3 regions of the Janthinobacterium sp. 78 genome follow, and region 2 is predicted to be linked to each of the others. Evidence: predicted binding sites of a transcription regulator. Region 2 holds the regulator's gene; each other region holds the start of a gene.
The links. The regulator FNR, encoded in region 2, switches genes on or off when oxygen is low (the NO sensors DNR and NnrR bind a similar motif). The targets are predictions, from matches to a motif close to TTGATNNNNATCAA.
Positions count from the first base shown of each region.

Region 1 (7,165 bases), 2.4 Mb from region 2:
CCGCCCACGAACAGGGCCGCGTCCCAGCGGGCGCGCCAGCGCGGGTCTTCGCGCTTGCTGCGGAATTTGAACGCCACGGGACGCACGATCAGCGCCACCAGGATGACGAACATGGCCAGGTAAAAGCCCGAGAACGAGACGGCGTACAGTTGCGGCCAGGCGGCAAAGATGGCGCCGCCACCGAGGATCAGCCACACCTGGTTGCCTTCCCACACGGGACCGATACTGTTGATGACGACCCGGCGTTCCAGGTCCGTCTTGCCAACGAACGGCAGCAAGATGCCCGTGCCCAGGTCGAAGCCGTCCGTGATGGCAAAGCCCACCAGCAAGATGCCGATCAGCAGCCACCAGATCAGGCGCAGTGTTTCGTAAGAAATCATTTCATGCAAAATCATGGTCTGGCCCTCCTTAGGCGCGTTGAGTATGAATGGCTGCGGCCGCTGGCACGGGGGCCGGCGCCGTTTCTTCCGGCCCCTTGCGGATAGCCTTGAGCATCAGCTTCATTTCGATAATCAACAGCACGGTGTAGATGGCGGCAAAGCCGGCAATGGTGATGAGCAAGGTCGTCGCGCCCAGGTTGGAGACCGCCACGGCCGTTGGCAGCACGCCTTCGATGACCCACGGCTGGCGGCCCACTTCGGCTACGATCCAGCCCGCTTCAATCGCCACCCACGGCAGCGGGATGGCGAATACGGCCAGCTTCAGCAGCCAGCGGTGCTTGTCCAGGGTGCGGCGCGTCGACAGGATGAAGAATGTGCCGGTGAGCAAGATAAAGAACATGCCCAGGCCCACCATCACGCGGAAGGACCAGAACAAGGGCCCCACGGGCGGCACGGTGTCGAGCGCGGCCTTGCGGATCTGCTCGGGCGTCGCCTGGCGCGGGTCATCGACGTAGCGTTTCAGCAGCAAGGCGTAACCCAGGGACTGGCCTTTCGACTCGAACATGTCCTTCGCCTCTTGCGGCACGGGCGCGCCAGGCGCCACGCTGCGGATGGTTTGCAGCGCGTCATACGCCTTGATGCCATCCTTGATCAGCAGTTCGCCGCGGTCGACCAGCTGCTCGATGCCGGGGATTTCCGTCGTCAGCGAACGCGTGCCGATCAGGCCCATCACCATCGGGATGTGCACGGCGTAATGCGTCTCGCGCGCTTCCGCGTCGGGGAAGCCGAAGGCCGTGAAGGCGGCAGGCGCCGGCTCCGTGGTCCACATGGCCTCAATCGCGGCCAGTTTCATCTTCTGGTGTTCCGACGACAGGTAGCCGCTTTCATCACCGAGTACCACCACCGACAAGGTAGCGGCCAGGCCGAACGAGGCGGCCACCGTCATCGAACGCTTGGCCAGCTGCACGTGGCGGCCCTTCAGCAGATACCAGGCGGAAATACCCAGCACGAAAATCGACGCGGCCGTATAGCCGGCCGACACGGTGTGCACGAATTTCGCCTGCGCCACGGGATTCGTCAGCACGGCGCCGAAATCCGTGATTTCCATGCGCATGGTCTGCGGATTGAAGGCCGCGCCGACGGGATTTTGCATCCAGCCGTTGGCGATCAGAATCCACAGGGCCGAGAAGTTCGAGCCGATGGCCACCAGCCAGGTGGTGATCAGGTGACCGCGCTTGGACAGCTTGTCCCAGCCGAAGAAGAACAGGCCGACGAAGGTCGCTTCCAGGAAGAAGGCCATCAAGCCCTCGATGGCCAGCGGCGCGCCGAAAATGTCGCCCACATAATGGCTGTAATAGCTCCAGTTCATGCCGAACTGGAATTCCATGACGATGCCCGTCGCCACGCCCATGGCGAAGTTGATGCCGAACAAGACACCCCAGAACTTGGTCATGTCGCGCCAGATGGGGCGGTTCGTCATCACGTAAACCGTTTCCATGATGGCGAGGATCACTGACAGGCCGAGCGTCAGCGGAACGAATATAAAGTGGTACAGAGCTGTCAGCGCGAACTGCAGTCTGGATAAAGCGACAATATCGAAGTCCATATGATTTCCTTGGTGTTTCCCTACTGTAAGTGTAAACCTGGTATCTACATGCGGCTGTTCGATAGCTTCTGCTGCTGTAAGCTATCGGGCTGTGCCGCCCGCCCGTCAATCTCCGCGCAAGCCGGCCAGTGCCGCCTCGAAGGCCGGTGTGCCCCGGCGCGCATCACCGACGATGCGGCCATCGCGCAGGCTGACCAGCCGGTCCGCCAGCGCTGCTTCGCGCCGCAAGTGGGTTGCAATCAGCAAGCTGCGTCCGTCGCAGCGCGCGCGCAAGCGCTGCAAGACATCGATGGCCACCTGTGCATTCAGCGCTTCCGTCGCTTCGTCCAGCAGCCACAAGGTCGATTCGTGCAGGAACAGCCGCGCCAGCGCCAGGCGCCGCGCCTGTCCGCCCGACAAGCCCAGGCCGCCCTCGCCCAGCTGCGTATCGAGGCCGCCGGCAAACGCCCGCACTTCCTCATCCAGGCCGGCCGATTGCAGCGCCGCCCACAGCTGCGCATCGCTGGCGCACGGGTCGGCCAGGCGCAGGTTGTCGCGCAGGCTGTCCTGGAACAATTCCGTCTTCTGGGTAAACAAACAGGCGCGCGGCGCGGCCACCGTTCCCGACAGCGGCGCCAGCTCGCGCGCGGCGATGGCCAGCAAGGTCGACTTGCCAGCGCCGCTGGGACCGATCAAGGCCACGCGCTCGCCATCGGCGATGTGCAGGGAAATATCATGCAAAATGGCATTCTTGCTGCCCGCATGCGCGGCGCTGACGCGTTCCAGGCGCAAGCCCGGTGCGGCATCAAAGGGCGGCAGCGCCACCTCATTGCCGTCAAGGCGCGGCGCCAGGCGGCGCATGGCCAGCAGCATGCGCCCCGCTTCCAGCGCGCCACGGCGCAGCCCCGCAAACGGTTCCACGGCCGTCAGGGCGATCAGCAGAGCCAGCGCCGCCAGCGGCAAACTCATCGTTTGTTGCTGCACCAGCGCTGCCACGGCCAGCAGCACGCCAGCCAGGGTCGCGCTGCCGGCCACGCCATACGCGGCGCCGGCGGCCGTCTCCAGGCGCAGCAGGGCGAAATCGGCTTGCGCCAGCGAACGGTCGATCTGCGCCAGCGCGGCGCACTGGGCGTCGATGCGGCCCGCCATCACCAGATCCGTCTGACCGGCCACCAGGTCGATGGTGCCGGAACGCAATTTTTCGATGGCGCGCGAACGCACGATGGCGGGACGGCGGGCACGCTGCGCCACGACCCAGCTGATGCCGCCGCCGGCGACCAGCAGCCACGCGGCCAGGCCCAGGCCCAGCTGCCACTGCATCACGCCCAGCGCCACGCCGGCCAGCAAGGCTACGCACAGGGCCGTGAAGGCAGGCACCAGCAGGCGCAAATACAGCGATTCGAGCGCGTCGATATCGGCCGTCAGGCGGAACAGCAGCTTGGCGGGCTGGCGCAGCAGGCGGCTGGCCGCTTCCGGGCGCGACCAGCCGCGAAACAGCCGCACGCGAATGCTGGCCAGTGCGGCGAACGTGGCGTCGTGCGTGACGAGCCGTTCCGCATAGCGCGAACCCGTGCGGCCGATGGCCAGCAAGCGGATGCCGGCCGACGGGCCGAACACGTCGAACAGGATCGCCGTCGAGGCATGCAGGCCGGCAATCGAGGTGGCGGTAATAAACCAGCCGGACAAGCCCAACAAGGCCATGCCGGCCACCGCCGTCAGGGCCGCCAGCAAGGCCCCCCCGATCAGCTTGCCGGGCTGGGCCAGCAGCAATTGCCGCAGGACGGGGCTCGATATGAGGGAAGTTTTCATGCCAGCTGTTCCTGTTCGTGCTCCTGTGCCAGCGCCCGGACATCGACCTGTACCGTGCGCTGCAGCCGGCCGGCCAGCACGGGGTCGTGCGTGGCGACGATCATCGTCTTGCCCTTGGCCAGTGCCAGCAAGGCGTCCGTGACGCGCGCCGCCGTTTCGCTGTCCAGGTGGGCCGTCGGTTCATCGACCAGCAGCAAGTCCGCGTGCGGATGCAGGGCCACGCGGGCCAGGGCCAGGCGCACGGCTTCGCCGCCGGACAAGCCCTGGCCGCCATCGCTGAGCATGATGGCCGGCTGCGCCTGCGCCACGCTAGCCAGGTCGGCCAGGTGCAGCGCCTGCGTCACCTGCGCAGCGTTCGCACCGAGGCGGCCCAGGGTCACATTCTGGCTGACGGAGGCGGCAAACACGTGCGGACGCTGGCCCATCCAGGCCATGCGCTGGCGCAAGGTATTCACCGTGCTGTCGCTCAGGCGCACGCCGCCGATGCGGATCTCTCCACCGCCGGCGGGCAGCAAGCCGGCCAGCAAGGATAGCAAGGTGGTCTTGCCGGCGCCGCTGGCGCCCAGCAGGGCCACGTGTTCACCGGCACGCACCGTCAAGTCGAAGCGCTCGAATACGGGCGCTTCGCCGGGGTGGGCAAAGCGCAGTTGATGGATGTCGACGGCCGGTGGTGGCGCCACCGCCATGGCGGCGGCGGAAACGGCAGCCACTGCCACACCAAAGCCAGGCAGGGGCACGCCCTCGCCCGCCAGGTCATGCAGGCCGGCCAGGCCCGCTTCGCCGGCCGCCTTGTCGTGCCAGACGGCGGCCAGTTCGCGCAGGGGCTCGAAGAATGCGGGCGCCAGCAGCAGGATGAACAAGCCCTGCCCCAGGCTCAGTTCGCGGCCCCAGGTGCCGAAATTGATGCTGCCCAGCAAGGAGAAACCGATAAACGCCGCCACCATGGCCACCCCCAGCGCGGAAAACAGTTCCAGCACGGCGGACGACAAAAAGGCGATGCGCAGCACCACCATCGTGCGCCGGCGCACGGATTGCGACGAGGCATCCAGGCGTTCCGCCGTGGCGTTGACGGCGTCGAGCGCGCGCAGGGTGGCCAGGCCGCGCAGGCGGTCCAATAGAAAAGCATTCATGCTGCCCATTTCCACCATCTGCGCGCGGCTGGCCGCTTGCGCGCCCATGCCCACCAGGGCCATGAAGACGGGAATCAAAGGGGCGGCGATGAGCAGGATCAGTGCGGCGATCCACGACAGCGGCGTCACGACGGCGAGAATCACCAGCGGCACGGTGAGCACTTTCCAGCGCGCCGGCTTGTAGCGCACCAGATACGGCACGATGGCTTCGGCCTGCTCGGCGATGACGCTGGCCGCCTGGCCCGACTGCGCGCGCTGGCGGTCCAGCGGCGAACGCTGCGCCAGCGCTTGCGCCACCTGGGCGCGCAAGGTGCTCAGATGGGCGCGCGCCGCCGCGTACATGCGCCGCGCGCCCCACGCTTCGCCGCCGGCGCGCAGCACGCCCAGCAGCAGCACGCCAGCGGCCGGCAGCAGGGCCGCGCGCCACGGTGCACCGTCCAGCATGGCTTGCACGGCCCAGGCCAGCAAGGCCGCTTGTGGCAGCCACAACAAGGCGGCACCACCTTGCGCCAGGCTGGCGGCGCGGGGAAGGATAAAGCGGGGCAAAGACAGTGGCGTGGTCGGCATCTCTATACTTTTTGAGTTTTCAGAATTTTCTGTAAATTCGATTTTTTGTATAATACTGCGAAACATGACATATATCAATTGACCCTGCGGGTGTGGCGTGAAAAAATTCAGATAATTATGAAAACTCAAAATATCCACATGACGCCGCTGATCCTGACCTTTGTCAGCCATTTCGGCGAGATGGGCAGCCGCTGGGGCTTTAACCGTACGGTGGGACAAGTGTACGCCTTGTTGTTTGTCGCGGAGCATCCTTTGCACGCGGATGAAATCGCGGAACACCTGAGTTTTTCACGCTCGAACGTGAGCATCGGCTTGAAGGAATTGCAGGGCTGGGGCTTGATCCGCCAGTCGCGCATCCCCGGCGACCGGCGCGAGTATTTTTCCTCGCTGGGCGATGTATGGCAAATCTTCCGCGTGGTAGCAGCAGAGCGCCGCCGCCGCGAAGTGGCACCCACCCTGACGGTGCTGCGCGAATCGCTGCTGGCGCCGGCCACGGAACCCGTGGACCAGTATGCGCAGGAGCGCATGCGCGAAATGTATGAATTGGTCGACCTGGCCAACACCTGGTTCGACGACTTGCAGCGCCTGTCGCCCGAATCGATGGCGCAACTGATGAAAATGGGCGCCAAGGTGCAAAAGTTGCTCAACGCCAAGGATCGTCTGTTTGGCGTCAGCAACAACAACGATTGACCTCCCTCCCCAAGCCAAGGCGCCGCCAGCACAAACTGGGGCGCCTTGTCACGCCATTTCCCAACGTCATGCTGGCTATCGCTGGCACAGCCAAACATAGCCATATACGATGTTATCAAGCGAACCAATAGAATTATTAAAATTGCATTAATTTATATCAAGAGTAAGCTTTCATTTGCGTATTCGCTACGCACAGGAAATAGATAAAAACGGGCAATGGGATGACTTCCCCGGCATGCAGGGACGCGTCCAGACATGATGAAGCGACTGTCTCAAGCACAAGGGGATTTTCATGAAAAGCATAAAGAGCATTGCCATCAAGGCATCCATGCTGGCCGCAATGACTGTACTGGCAAGTGCGGCGCAAGCGGCCACCTGGATCGATGTGGGTCCGGCCAGCGGTTTCGTCATCGCCGGCAGCACCGTCACGTATTCACCATCGCCGGCACTGCAGGTGAAATATTATGACGATAATCTGGTGCCGCAGAGTCCTGCGGCCATCCAAGGTTACATCAACGGCGTGTTCGGCACCAGCCTGGGCGCCGCCGTCTCGTATTGCGACAACGCCACCTCGGGCTGCACTGCCGGCACCACGGCAGGCTGGAGCGGCGGCGTCAATTCGTATATGAGCGCGACCGCCTATGACTATCTGGCCATCCACTTCGGCAAGGGCGAACTGGTGTTCCACTGGGCCGCACCCGTGGCCGCAGGCACCACTTTCACGGTGGAAGGTCTGCCCAAGGATCTGAGCAACTACAGGGCCTTCATTTCCGCCGTGCCGGAACCTGAAACCTATGCCATGCTGCTCGCCGGCCTGGGCCTGCTGGGAGTCATGGCACGCCGCCGCCAGGGAGAGTAAGCCTCATCACAAGCTGCATAACGGCAGTGGCGCAGCAGCGCCCGCTGCCACCCTCAATGCCAGCCGCATCTTTACGCCGCGCTTGCGGCGCCAGGCCCACTGTTTACACCATTTTTAGATCCCCCTCGCTATGCTCGACAGCATC
Region 1 is NZ_QENT01000001.1:2,722,191-2,729,355, reverse strand. Features, by position in the region: gene cydB (cytochrome d ubiquinol oxidase subunit II) at 1-395, opposite strand, end outside; gene C8C92_RS12230 (cytochrome ubiquinol oxidase subunit I) at 409-1,986, opposite strand; gene C8C92_RS12225 (ATP-binding cassette domain-containing protein) at 2,092-3,774, opposite strand; gene cydD (thiol reductant ABC exporter subunit CydD) at 3,771-5,471, opposite strand; gene C8C92_RS12215 (GbsR/MarR family transcriptional regulator) at 5,589-6,161, shown strand; gene C8C92_RS27740 (FxDxF family PEP-CTERM protein) at 6,454-7,020, shown strand.
Region 1: cydD (thiol reductant ABC exporter subunit CydD) is a predicted target of FNR. The motif match lies at 5,536-5,549, and genes of this name have one in related genera.

Region 2 (7,165 bases):
AAAAGGATGTCGAGAACGTGGCCCATTATGTGCTGAGCCTGTCCGGTTCCACCTCGGACCCCGTCAAATCCGTGCTGGGCAAAGCCAAGTTCGGCGCCTGCATGGCCTGTCACGGTGCCGATGCGAAGGGCAATCAGATGCTCGGTTCGCCTAACCTGACGGACAAGATCTGGCTGTACGGCGGCAGTGCTGATACCATCATGGAAACCGTACGCAAGGGACGCAGCAACACCATGCCGGCCTTCAGCGATTTCCTCGGCGAGTCCAAGGTCCACGTGCTGTCGGCCTATGTCTGGAGCCTGTCGAATCCACAGACGCCCGTGAAATGATGTAATGGAACCTCAAGTCATCAAGATGTATGCGGCCCGCGAGCAGATCTACCCTCGCGAGGCCAAAGGACGCTACGCTACCTGGCGATGGGTATGCGTATGGCTTACCCAGCTGGCGTTCTACGGCTTGCCGTGGTTGACCTGGAATGGCAGGCAAGCCCTGCTGTTCGATTTGACCACGCGCAAGTTCTACATTTTCGGCGTCGTGCTGTGGCCCCAGGATTTCATCTATCTGGCGGCCCTGCTGATCATCTGTGCGTATTTGTTGTTTCTCGTCACGGCCATCGCCGGGCGGGTGTGGTGCGGGTTCTCTTGCCCGCAAACGGTATACACGGAAATCTTCCTGTGGGTCGAACGCCGCATCGAGGGCACGCGCAGCGCGCGCATGGCCCTCGACAAGCAGGGACCGTCCGTGCGCAAGGCCTTCAAGAAGACGGCCAAGCACCTGGCATGGGGCGCCATCGCCCTGTGGACGGGCTTTACCTTTGTCGGCTACTTCACGCCGATCAAGGAACTGGCGCAGTCGGTGACCACCCTGAACTTCGGTCCCTGGGAATGGTTCTGGGTCTTGTTCTACAGCCTGGCAACCTACGGCAACGCGGGCTGGCTGCGCGAGCAGGTGTGCAAATACATGTGCCCCTACGCGCGCTTCCAGAGCGCCATGTTCGACCAGGACACGCTGATCATCACCTACGATGCCAAGCGCGGCGAACCGCGTGGCGCCATCAGCAAGAAGGCCGGCAACAACGACAAGCTGGGCGACTGCATCGACTGCACCCTGTGCGTGCAGGTGTGTCCGACCGGCATCGATATCCGCAACGGCCTGCAGTATGAATGCATCGGCTGCGCCGCCTGCGTCGATGCCTGCAATACGGTGATGGACAAGGTCGACCGGCCGCGGGGACTGGTACGCTACAGTACCGACCATGCGATGGAAAACAACTTCAGTTCGAAGCAGATCCGCCAGCGCGCCATGCGCCCGCGCGTGCTGATCTACACTTCCATCCTGGCCCTGATCATCATTGCCGTGTGTACCTCGCTGGCGCTGCGCACGCCCCTGAAAATGGACGTGATCCGCGACCGCGGTTCGATGGGACGCGAAGTGGAAGATGGCATGATCGAAAACGTCTACCGCTTGCAGATCATGAACACCTCGGAGCAAACCCAGCATTTTAAAATCAGCGCTTCCGGCTTGCCGGGCCTGACCTTGCTGACGCGCGAAGAGGTGACCTTGCAGCCGACGGAAACGCTGGGTTGGCCGATCCGCCTGCGCGTGCCGCACGGCGTGGGTGAGAAGGGTTCGAACAAGATTGCGATCGAATTGCATTCGCTGGACGACCCATCGCTGCATGTGCGTGAAAGCGCGGTATTCATCGTACCGCGGTGATGTTGATTCGGGGTCGGACCCTCCGGGTCCGACCCCGGTATGTCGCCGTAGGGGTAGCATCCAACATGCGGTAGGTTTACTGTATTTTCAACCCAGAAGCAAAAGCTGGGGTCAGACCCACAGGGTCCGACCCCAAGGAGAACAAAATGTCCGACAGTCTGAAACTGCAAGCACCCGCCGATCCCTGGTACAAGCATCGCTGGCCTTGGCTGCTGATGATCGGCCCCGGCCTGTCGGTGGTCGTCGGCAGCTTCATGGGCTATATCGCGTTTACGCAGCCCGATGCGCTGGTGGTGGGCGACTATTACAAGCAGGGCAAGGCGATCAACCAGGACTTGCGGCGCGATACGATCGCCAGCGACCTGGCGATGGATACCAGCCTGTCCTATGATGTGGCGTCAGCGCGCCTGAGTGGTTCCGTGCACAGCTTCGGCAAGGCTTACCAGGGTCCGCTGCAGCTGCATCTGGCGCATGCGACCCTGCCGGAAAAGGATATCAAGCTGCTGGTGCAGCCCGATGCGGCCGGCAATTTTTCCGTCGCGCTGCCGATGCTCGAACGCAGCCGCTGGCAAGTACTGGTGGAAAACGACAAACGCGAGTGGCGCCTGTCCGGCATCTGGACCTGGCCGCTGCAGCGCAGCATCGCGCTGCATGCAGATGAGGAACTGTAAGCCTTATTTGCAGACGTCCGTGCCGGCCGTAATGGCTTTCAACTTGGCGGGCTGCAAGATCTCGATCTCGCGGTTGGAGACGCGCAGCCAGCCTTCCTTCTTGAATTTCGACAATAAACGGCTGACGCTCTCGATGGTCAGCCCCAGGTAATTGCCGATTTCCTCGCGCGACATGCGCAGCTGAAATTTGCTGGCCGAATAGCCGCGCGCTTCATAGCGCGAGGCCAGGTTGACGATAAAGGCGGCAAAACGCTGGGTCGCCTGCATATTGCCCAGCAACAGCATGACGCTTTGCTCGCGCGTGATTTCCTGGCTCATCATGCGATGGAAATGACGCAGCAGGGTCGGCATATTGCCCAGTAATTGTTCCAGGCTGGAAAAAGGAATTTCACACACTTCGCTGTCTTCCAGCGCCACCGCATTACAGTGATGGCGGTCGGCGCTGATGGCGTCCATACCCAGCAGTTCGCCAGCCATCTGGAAACCCGTCACCTGCTCTTCACCGCCCGGATTGATCTGGTACGTCTTGAAGTGCCCCAGGCGGATCGCGTACAGATTCTGGAACGAGTCGCCGATGCGGAACAGCGAGGCACCGCGCACGATCTTGCGGCGGCGGCCGATGATCTGGTCCAGCCTGTCCATGTCGCCCACATCGAGGCCCATCGGCAGGCACAATTGATGCATGCTGCAGGTCGAGCATCGCGCACGCAACGCTTCCACGGTCACTGTGGGCATGGTGGGAGTGAGTAGCGCTTCAGTCATGTCGGTACCTTTTAGAAAATGCAATAACGAGTTTACTGCATACAGGGTTGCCGTGTGCCAATTTCACCGCATTTCCGCTGAATAAACGACGTTCTGACTTTGATTATATGGCAACATCGTTAAAAGCCCATGTGGGGAAGGCAATTTGCGCAGCGCCGCTTGCCAAGTTGATGTATTGATAGGAAAATTCCCGACAGCATTAGCTGCCGCCTGTACCGCCCGGTACTGAAAAGGAAATCATGAAGCCTCTCGGCATCAAAGCAAAAGTCGCGCTGGCCACCAGCCTGACCTCGATCGCCATGATCGCGCTGGTCACCATGATACAGGTGCAGCGCATGCGCGCCGACTTCACCCGAGTACTGCTGAGCCAGCAGTCTGCCCTGATCACCCGCACCGCTGCCGAACTCGACGACAAGCTGGGCATGCTGCTGCAGATCGTCACTTTGACGGCCCGGCAACAGCCGCCGGCATTGATCGCCCAGCCCGCCCAATTGCGCGAATACTATTCGCGCCGCTCGATGCTGGTACTGTTCGACGACGTGCTGGTGCTCGATGCGCAAGGCGCCGTCGTAGCCGACATGCCGGAAGTAGCGGGGCGCGCCGGCATCAACGTCGCCGAGCGCGAATATTTCCAGACCGTGCTGCGCACGCGCCAGCCCATGATCACCGAGCCGATGCTGGGCAAGTCGAGCGGCATGCCCATCGTGCAGATGGTGGCGCCCGTGCTCACCGCCGATGGCCAGGTGGCTGGCGTGGTGATCGGCGTGCTGCGCCTGTACAAGGACAACCTGCTGGGACGCTTGCGTTCGGAAAAGATCGGCAAGAGCGGCTATTACTTCATCCTCACGCGCGGCGCCGTGCCGCGCTACGTGCTGCACCCCGACACCAGCCGCTTGCTGCAGCCGCGCCTGCCGAACGCCAACCTGACCACCACGCAGTTGCTGAAGCAAGATGGCGAAGGCAGCATGGTCAGCACCAACAGCCGCGGCATCACGGCCGTCAACAGCTTCAAACGCCTGAAATCGGTGAACTGGCTGCTGGCCGCCTCGCTGCCTCTCGACGATGCCTTCGAACCGTTCGATGGCGTGCTGTACCGGCTGGTGCTGTGGAGCGTCCTCGCTTCGCTGCTGGCCGCGTTTATTCTGGGCTGGGTCACCGTGCGCCTGCTGTCGCCGCTGGTGCGCCTGCGCGACACGCTGCAAGCCATGCGCACCAGCGGCAGCCGTTTCACGCCCGTGCCGGTGCGGCAGCGCGACGAAATCGGCGAACTGACGGAAGCGTTCAACGGCCTGATGAGCGAACGCGACCGCCTGCAGCAGGAACTCGAAGCGCGCGCGGCGGAGCTGGAACAGGAGCGCGACCGGGCCGAGGCGGCCAACCGCGCGAAGAGCGATTTCGTGGCCAACATGAGCCATGAAATCCGCACGCCCCTGAATGCCGTGCTGGGCATGGTGTACTTATTGGGCAATACCAGGCTCGATACGGAACAGCGCAAGTATCTGACCATGGTGCGCGTGGCGGGCCAATCGCTGCTGGGCATCCTCAACGACGTGCTCGACTATTCGAAGATCGAGGCGCGCCGCATGGAATTGTCGCCCGTCGAATTCGACCTCGACGAAGTCATGAACACGCTGGCCACGACGATGACCATGAATGCGGGCGAAAAGGAGCTGGAACTGGCCATCGCCGTCGAGCCCGACGTGCCGCGGCGCCTGATGGGCGACGCCCAGCGCCTGCAGCAAATCCTCGTCAACCTGGCCGGCAACGCCATCAAGTTTACCGAGAGCGGCGAAGTGGTGGTGGCCGTCAGCCTGGCCGAGAGAGAGAACGGCCGCGCCTGGCTGCGCTTCGAAGTGCGCGACACGGGCATCGGCATGACGGAACTGCAGCAACAGCAGCTGTTTGCCGCGTTTTCACAGGGCGACCAGAGCATCACGCGGCGCTTCGGCGGCACGGGCCTGGGCCTGGCCATCAGCAAGCAGCTGATCCACATGATGGGCGGTGATATCGCCGTGGCCAGCAGCGAAGGCAAGGGCAGCCGCTTCTGGTTCAGCGTGCCGTTCGAGATGCTGGCGCAGCCGGCCGAAACGCGGCGCACGCCGGCACTGGGCCAGCTGCGCCTGCTGGTGGCCGACGATAACCGCACCACGCGCGAACTGATCGTCAAGCTGATCGAGGCCTGGGGCTGGCTGGCCGACGAAGTGGACTCCGGCTTTGCCGCCATCGAACTGTACCGCGAACGCCTGGCGCAGCAGCAACCGTACGACGTGGTGCTGGCCGACTGGCACATGCCCGTCATGGACGGCCTGGCCACGGCCAAGGCCATCCGCCAGGCGGCCAGCGGCCAGCGCCAGCCCATCGTGGTGATGGTCAACGCCTTCGCGCGCAACCACCTGGAAGAAATCTCCAGCGCGGCCGAGGCCGATGTCGTGCTGATGAAGCCGATCACGGGTTCGAGCCTGTTCGATGCCCTGCACCAGGCGCTGATCGCCAAGAACGACGGCGGCGAACCGCGCATCCTGCACCAGCCGCTGGGCACGGAACTGGCCGGCGTGCATTTCCTGCTGGTGGAAGACAATCATTTGAACCAGGCCGTGGCGCGCGGCATCCTCGAGCACATGGGCGCCACCCTGGACGTGGTGGGTGACGGCTTGCAAGCGGTGGAACGGCTGCGCACGGAAGCGCTGCGCTACGATATCGTGCTGATGGACATGCAAATGCCCGTCATGGACGGCTTCAGCGCGACCCATATCATCCGCACGGAACTGCGCTTGAACTTGCCCGTGATCGCCATGACGGCCGGTGTGCTGGCGTCCGAACGCGAGCGCTGCATGACGGCCGGCATCAGCGATTTCATCGCCAAGCCCGTGGTGGTGGAAGAGATGATGGCAGTCATCCTGCGCCACCTGCCGAAGCGCCCGCCCGTGCAGACGGCCGAGCCGGTAACGGTTGCCGATGAGGAAGTATTTTCCATGGCGCCGCTGATGCGCGTGATGGGCCGCGATGCGAAAGGCCGCGGCGTGCTGCGGCGCATGGTGGAAGACGCCCTGAACAAGGGCATGACGCCCGTGCGCGACGCCGAAGCAGCGTTGCAAACGGGCCGCCACAGCGACGTGGCGCGCATCCTGCACGGCGTGCGCGGCTCCGTCGGCACCCTGGGCACGAAACGTCTGATTCGCGCCGCGTTTGCCACCGAGGAAGCCATCGACGCGGGCCGCCTGGACGAGGTGCCAGCGCTGCTGGCGCAGACGGCGCAGGAGCTGGAACAGGCGCTGGCGGCGGCGGCGAATTGGTTGTCCAGGTTGAAGGATTAAACCCGCAACGTAAAGCTGGGGTCAGACCCGCCGGGTCTGACCCCGGAACTTAGTCCTTGCTTTGGGTTTAGGCGGGCACACCGAGAATCACGCTGGACGCCTTGAACATCGCCGTCACGCTGCTGCCGATGGCGATGCCCAGGTCGGTGCTGCTCTGGTTGGTGATGATGGCGGCTATCGTGCCGCCGCGCGGCAAGTCCAGCACCACTTCCGTGTTGACGGCGCCCGTCTGCACGCGCGTCACGGTGCCGGCCAACTGGTTGCGCGCGGAAAAGCGCGCCCCTGCGCTGTCCGCCACGAGGATGATCGACGACGCCTTGATCAGCGCAAACGCTTCCGCGCCCGGCACCAGGCCCAGGCTTGCACTGCTGCCCTGCGTGACGATGGCAACGATGTGCTGTCCGCCCGGCAATTCCAGCGTGACTTCATCGTTGACGGCACCCTGTTTCAGTTCGGTAACTTTGCCCAGGAATTGATTGCGTGCCGTGGTTTTCATGGCCATTCTCCGTATGAGTAAAAGATCGTCGGCGATGCCTTCGGCCTGGCTGCCCAGTTGGCGCAGGTAACGCGCATGCTCGCGCTCGATGATGCGGAAATTGTCGACCAGCTGGCGCCCCCTTTGCGTCAGCCGCGTGCCGCCGCCGCCCTTGCCGCCCGTCAAGCGCTCAACCAGCGGCTCGCCAGCCAGGTTGTTCATCGCGT
Region 2 is NZ_QENT01000001.1:333,527-340,691, forward strand. Features, by position in the region: gene ccoP (cytochrome-c oxidase, cbb3-type subunit III) at 1-329, shown strand, start outside; gene ccoG (cytochrome c oxidase accessory protein CcoG) at 334-1,716, shown strand; gene C8C92_RS01395 (FixH family protein) at 1,863-2,387, shown strand; gene fnr (fumarate/nitrate reduction transcriptional regulator Fnr) at 2,391-3,149, opposite strand; gene C8C92_RS01405 (response regulator) at 3,389-6,463, shown strand; gene C8C92_RS01410 (TOBE domain-containing protein) at 6,531-7,165, opposite strand, start outside.

Region 3 (7,165 bases), 5.5 Mb from region 2:
AAGCTGAGGTAATATCGGCGCCTGCCAGGCCAGTCCGCAGGCGCTGTGCGCCGGGGCAGCGTAAAATACGCCATGGCGAAAGAATAAGAGCTGCATGAAGAAGATGCCATTCCAGACGAGAATCGTTCGCAACATGATTTTCCCAGCTGAAATGGCGCATCATTTAACACTATGTTGAACCAGCGGGCAGTCGCACCAGCCATCTGCCCTGCTAATTTTTGAATGAATTGACACCATGACCGAGATCACGTCCTTAAGAGACATCCCGCAAAAAAATATCTTCCGCAAGGGCGACACCTTTGTGCTGTTCGGCGAGCTGTTCGGCCGCGGCTATGTGAATGGCTTGCTGGACGAAGCGCGCAAGGCGGGCATGAATATCGTCGGCATGACGGTCGGCCGCCGCGATGAAAACATGGCGCTGCGCCCGCTGAACGCGGAAGAGCTGGCCGAAGCGGAAGCCAACCTGGGCGGCCGCATCATCAATGTGCCGCTGATGGCCGGTTTCGACCTCGACGCGCCAGCCGGCGAACCGACGCCGACGGCCCTGCTGGCCGACATGACCCTGAAAAGCTGGCAAGAAGACAAGCTGGACTGGGCGCAGATCGAACGCTGCCGCGAAGCCGGCATCGCCCGCTTCGGCGCTTCCGTGGCGAAAGCCATGGCCGAGCTGGACAGCCTGATTCCTGACGGCAGCAATGTGTATTTCGCCCACACCATGGCTGGCGGCATTCCAAAGGTCAAGGTCTTCCTGGCGATTGCCAACCGCATCTACAAAGGCCGCGGCGAGCGCTTCATGTCCTCGCGCGCCCTGCTCGACAGCGACCTGGGTAAATTGATCCTGATGAACTTCGACGAAGTCACGGCCAACACCCTGCAGCACCTGATCGACGGCAGCGCCGCCATCCGCGCCCGCATCGAGCAAACAGGCGGCCAGGTGCGCTACAGCGCCTACGGCTACCACGGTACCGAGATCTTGATCGACGGCAAATACCAGTGGCAAACGTATAGCAACTACACGCAAGGCCTGGCCAAGATGCGCCTGGAAAACGTGGCCAAGGCCGCGTGGGAAAAAGGCATCAAGGCCACCGTCTTCAACTGCCCGGAAATCCGCACGAATTCGTCCGACATTTTTGTCGGCGTGGAACTGTCCTTGTTCCCCCTGCTCGTCGCACTGAAAAAAGAAGGCGGCGCAGCCTGGGCCGAAGAGCAATGGAAAATCTGCCAGGGCTTGCTGGAAGACGGCGTCTCGCTGCAAGACTTGCTCGACCGTATCGCCACCTACAACGGCGACGCCACCAGCGTGCAGTTCCGCAACTTCGCCGCCTGGCCGATGGACAACACGCCAGAACTGGCCGACGTCATGATCGGCACCTCGGACGACATCACCAAGCTGCACAAGGACCGCAAGGAACTGATCACCGACCACCTGAGCTCGCTGGTACTGGAAGGCACGGGCCCGCTGATGTTCCACGCCATGTCGGAGCCGCAAGCCCCCGTCATCTGGCTCAACCACGACATCATCGCGCGCCAGCTGAACTCGGTTCACAACTGAGCTTGATGTAGCGTAAGGCAAGCTGCACCACACCGACGGCCCGGCTCATCCCCGGGCCGTCGGCGTTTCCGGCACCGCGTTGTTGTCCGCACGCTGGAATCGGCGCCTTCAAGGATGCTCAATGCTGGTGTAAAACACACGTAAAGCATAAAACTTGCCAGATTGTGACAAATCAGTGATAATGCGTCTCGCGTTGCCGGGATGGCGGAATAGGTAGACGCACGGGACTCAAAATCCCGCGCTGGAAACAGCGTGCCGGTTCGATTCCGGCTCCCGGCACCACAGAACACATCAAAGAAGTACCGATAAAGCCATTAAATCCAATGTAATCAAGGATTTAGTGGCTTTTTTCTTGTCTGATCATTCCGAACACCAGCGATTATTCCCGATAGCGCTGCAGCGAGGCCGCCATGAACCGCCTGCCGCTGCTGCCCTAGCCGCAGCGGGGAAGTACGGCCGCATCACTGAATAGCGGCCGACGATTCCTTGCCATCATCAGTAGCTCATTTCCAGACCGGCCATCCTGACAACGAAGAAGGTGACGATCCCCAAGGCCAGGAGCAACAGCATGAAGACTGCGACCACCTTGCCGCTTGCGCGCAGCACCGCGCGATTCTGCTTCGCCTTATCCTGATCCTTCTTCCCTTGATCGTAATGCCACTTGATGGCGAAGAACATGCCCGTGCCGAGCACGAGAGCCTTGAAGGTAACTAAGACTATGGGGGTCCAATCGATCATTTTGCGTATTTCCAGTCTATTACTTGACACTATCTATCGTGAGGAGCACTACCTCAAAACGCTGCTTCAGCAGCTTCTGTTCAAACCATCCCCCAGACATCCTGTTTGACTCTTTCATTATAGCCACCTATGAAATAACAATGGCATCGGGCGCAGTGATGGGCCGAATACGGATGAGAGAGGAGACAACGTCAGCGTCTGCCATGCAAGGATGCTGCAGTACGTTCTGAAGCATACTACTTCAAAACAATTTCCATACATTGAGACAAAATGTCCCAGTTGAAAACCATGCAAGATGATCATTTGGCTATCTGCTTGCCGTGATTGGCCGGGAACGAGGGAGCGGGCACAGCAGCAAGGAAGCTGCCGCATCCGACTAGCCAAACGGCCGCACGCCAAACAGCACGCCATGCAGCCAGAACGCCAGCAGCAGCCACAGCGCGACCCCGGCGCCGATGGCAATCAAGGTGCCTTGCATGGTGCCGCCCTCGTACGCCACGCCGGCCGCGCGGTCGCGCCGCACGGCGGCATACAGATCCACTGACGACCAGGCGAGGAAGCCGCCGAACAGCAGCACGTCGGCCACGCTGCCGTTGGCCAGCAGATGCGCCACGGCCCAGAGTTGCGTGCCGAGCAGCATGGGGTGGTGCACCCAGGTCTTGATGCGGTTGCGCGGCACATTGGCCGCCGCCAGTAAAATCAGCGAGAACAGCATCAGCAGGGCGCTGGCGTGGCGCAAGCCCATGGGCGGCGCCCACAGCACCTGCGGTTGCTGGCGCGCCAGGGCGTAGCCCCAGATGATCAGACCCAGCCCGGCAAACGCCACAAGCGAATACAGCCCCTTCCAGCGCTTTTCGCCGAGGCGCGCCAGCTGGGCGCTGCGCCAGCCGTCGGCGACGATGCGCACCGAGTGCAAGCCCAGGAACAGCAGCAAACCGAGTATCAGCACCGTCATCGTCTTCCCTCCCAGTCAAAAGCAGCTAAGGAGCATAGACGACGCCATGGCCGGCGTCGTCCGCGCAGATCAACGTTCCTCGCGATAGTAGTCGCAGCCCTCGAACGTGGTGCGCAGCGCCTGCTGCAGCTGGGCGTAGCGCTCGGGCGTCAGGTTGAAACGCACGTCGATCTGGCCGTCGTCATCCATCTGCATGGCCGCCTCGGCATCCATCTGCACGGACAGGCGGTTCGGATGCAAGATCACGGCGTGCATGTGGCCATACCAGGCAAATTCCTGGCCGCAGTATTCAATATAGGGTTCGTCCATGCCCATGGCGACGTCCTGCTCGTCATATTCGTCTGCGCGCTGCAGCATCAGGTAGACGGGCTCGCCTTTGCCGGCTGGTGCGGCCAGGGTGGTGATCAGGGCGTCGTCTTGATTCATAACGGACAACTCGGTGGCGGTAAATCCTGCGGACATGGCGTGCTTTCAACAAATAGGGGGATGACGCCACCATAGCGCAAAAGCGGTGCAAACAACATGGCGCGCGGCGAATAAAGCATGCCGCCTATAATGGTCATTCCATCCATATTGCACAGGAGAGCGCCTTGACCGCAGCATCGCCCTACACCATCCGCCTGGCCATTCCCGCCATCGCCACCTACCAGCTGCTGCGCGTGGCCGCCGGCATGAGCGCGAAAAGCACGGAGGCGGCGGCCAAGGGCTTGCCCAACTCCCTGTTTGCCGTGCAAGTGCTGCTGGGCGACGAAGTGGTGGGCATGGGCCGCATCATCGGCGATGGCGGCTGCTTCTTCCAGGTGACCGATATCGCCGTGCTGCCCGCGCATCAGGGCAAGGGCCTGGGCAAGCGCATCATGCGCGAAATCATGCAATTCATCGAGACGGACGTCCCGCAAAGCGCGTATGTCAGCCTGATCGCCGATGGCCAGGCGCAAGAGCTGTATGCGCAATTCGGTTTCAAGCATACGGCGCCCGTCTCCGTCGGCATGGCGCTGGTACGCTAGTGCCGGCCTGGCTGGCTGGCAGCATGGCGCTGGCGCTGCTGTTGAGCGCCGCCGCCTGGCGCGCCGAGCGCACGCTGCAACGGCGCGGGCGCACGACGCGCTGGCTGTGGCTGGCGGCCATCGCCGCGTCCGCCATCTTGCCCCTGGCATGGCTACCCGGCGTGCTGGCAGCCATGCCGGCGACACAATCGCAGCTGAAGCTGGGCTGGTTTGTCTTATCCAGCGGCATGCTGCTGCTGCTGGTGCTGCGTAGCGTCTGGCTGCTGTCGCACCAGCGCCGCTGGCAGAAAACATCGTTACTGGGCACGCCCGTGTACTTGAGTGGCGGCATCGGCCCTTGCGTGGCGGGGCTGCTGCGACCGCGCATCGTGATGCCCGTCTGGCTGCAACTGATTCCACCCCGGCAGCAGGCGCTGCTGCTGGCGCACGCACAATGCCGGCTGGCCGCGCGCGACCCGCAGCTGATGGCCATGGCCTACGCCTTGATCGTGCTCATGCCCTGGAACCTGCCCCTGTGGTGGCAGCTGCACCGGCTGCGCTTTGCCATCGAAGTCGATTGCGACGCGCGCATGCTGGCGCACGGCCACGCGTTGCGCGACTATGCCACGGTGCTGCGTCGGCACGGCCAGTATTACTCGGGCTTGACGGGCGCCGCACCCATCGTGCTGGGCGATCCGCGCGCACTGCGCCGGCGCCGCCATCTGATGGCCAGATTTACCGGGAAGCAGGCAGCGAACTTGCTATAGTAGCGGCAACGCCGCGCGGCGCGCCCGCGTTCCCGGCTCCCCCTTAGAAATCAGAGAGATACCATGCTTTACCTGCTTGCCATCGTGATCGTCATCGCCCTGCTGTACTACGTCTTCAGCGGCCGCACGCCCGTCAAACCGCTGCACAAGCCGCTCGTTTCGGTACGCCAGTATATGCCGGCGATTCCTGCAGGCGCACCGGCACACCACTGGAACGACGAGGGGCGCTTTGCGTCGGAAGTGGAAAACGAAGCGATGTACCAGAGCGCCATCGCCAAACTGGCTGGCGAACACGGTCCCGGCAACGCGGAAGAAAAATGCCTGGCCCTGCTCGTCTGCGACGACGCCAATCCGTTCCAGGACAAGGCCATCGCCGTCTTCATCGATGGCCAGCTGGTCGGCTACCTGTCACACAACGACGCCCTGCGCCTGCGCCGCAACCTGGGTCGCATGGACCTGGTCGGCCAGCTGACCTCGTGCGACGCCGTCATCCGCGGCGGCGGCCTGTGGAACGGCAAGCGCCTGTCGTATGCCGTCTGGCTGGACTTGCAGCCCTACAATTAAGTGAACTCCCGCCACGGCCAGCGTTGTTGCGTCACACAAAGAAGTGCCGGACAGATGGCGCCGGCGCCGATGCAGACCACTGGAAGGGCAAGGAGTTCGATGCCATTATCGCCGGCAGGGGGATAGGCATTTTGATGCACATCAAACAGCTCGCAATTTCCTGGCCGTGGCCTTGCGGAAGGCCATGGCCCGTGTTTTTTTGACCCACATCAAGTCCAGCATAAGAAAACCGCCGTCCGGCACGGCAATGCTGGACTTGCCCGTGTTGTCGTTCTAGCCTTGTTGCCATCCTGACTACCGAGTGACACCATGGCTTACAAATCCATCCTCGTCCACGCCGACCTGTCGCGCCATGCGCCGCAGCGCATCGCCATTGCGGCGCGGCTGGCGCACGCGCACCAGGCGCACCTGATCGGCGCGGCGATGACGGGCCTGTCGCGCTTTACCCTGGAAAACAACCGCGGCATGCGCGGCGGCGCCGTGGCGGCGCAGATTTCAGCACTGCACGGCCAGGCGGAACAGGCACTCGACCAGTTCGAAACGCTGGCGCGCCAGGCCGGCGCCGTCTCGCTCGAACGGCGCCTGATCGAAGACGATGAGGATGGCGGCATGGCCGTCAGCGCCCGCTACAGCGACTTGACGGTGCTCAGCCAGCACGACGACAGCGAAGCGCTGCCCGGCGCCATGAGCGACCTGGTGCCGTATGTGATGCTCAACGCGGCCCGCCCCGTGCTGATCGTGCCGCGCAGCGGCCAGTTTGCGGAGGTCAACAACACCGTGGTGGTGGCCTGGGATGGCAGCATGGAAGCGACGCGCGCCATCGGCCACGCCCTGCCCCTCTTGCGCGCGGCGCGCCTGGTGGTGCTGGCCCTGCTGCACCCGCCGGCTGGCCATGCACAGCCGGCCCGCCATCCGGGCGCCGACATCGCCGCCTACCTGAGCCGCCATGGCGTGCCCGTGGAAGTGCGTCCCGCCATCGCCACGGGCGACATCGGCACGGCGCTGCTGGCCATGGCCGCCGAAGTGCATGCAAACCTGCTGGTGATGGGCGGCTACGGCCACGCGCGCTTCCGCGAAATTTTATTGGGAGGCGTCACGGAAACCGTCTTGCGCCAGATGACCTTGCCCGTGTTGATGGCGCACTGACGTCAAAAAGCCGCGCCACCCTGACGGATGGCGCGGCTTTTACCGAAGAACAGCTAGCGCTTAGACTTTACGTTGCGCCACCGCATCCACGACGCACAAGGCCGTCATGTTGACGATGCGGCGCACGGTGGCCGATGGCGTCAGGATGTGCACGGGCTTGGCGCAGCCGAGCAGGATCGGGCCCACGGCGATGCCGTTGCCGGCGGCCGTTTTCACCAGGTTGTAGGCGATGTTGGCCGACTCGATATTCGGCATGACCAGCAGGTTGGCATCGTGCTTCAGGGCCGAGTTTGGCATGATTTTTTCACGCAGCTTGCTGTCGAGGGCCGTATCGCCGTGCATTTCGCCGTCGATTTCCAGGTCCGGCGCGCGTTCCTTGATGATGGCCAGCGCGGCGCGCATCTTTTGCGCCGAGGCGCTGTCGCTGGAACCGAAGTTCGAATGCGACAGCAGGGCC
Region 3 is NZ_QENT01000001.1:5,867,804-5,874,968, forward strand. Features, by position in the region: gene C8C92_RS27620 (hypothetical protein) at 1-135, opposite strand, end outside; gene C8C92_RS25770 (hypothetical protein) at 236-1,552, shown strand; tRNA gene C8C92_RS25775 (tRNA-Leu) at 1,748-1,834, shown strand; gene C8C92_RS25780 (hypothetical protein) at 2,048-2,290, opposite strand; gene C8C92_RS25785 (NnrU family protein) at 2,667-3,245, opposite strand; gene C8C92_RS25790 (Imm10 family immunity protein) at 3,315-3,671, opposite strand; gene C8C92_RS25795 (GNAT family N-acetyltransferase) at 3,836-4,252, shown strand; gene C8C92_RS25800 (M56 family metallopeptidase) at 4,252-4,998, shown strand; gene C8C92_RS25805 (hypothetical protein) at 5,062-5,562, shown strand; gene C8C92_RS25810 (universal stress protein) at 5,872-6,708, shown strand; gene C8C92_RS25815 (NADP-dependent malic enzyme) at 6,769-7,165, opposite strand, start outside.
Region 3: C8C92_RS25810 (universal stress protein) is a predicted target of FNR. The motif match lies at 5,694-5,707, and genes of this name have one in related genera.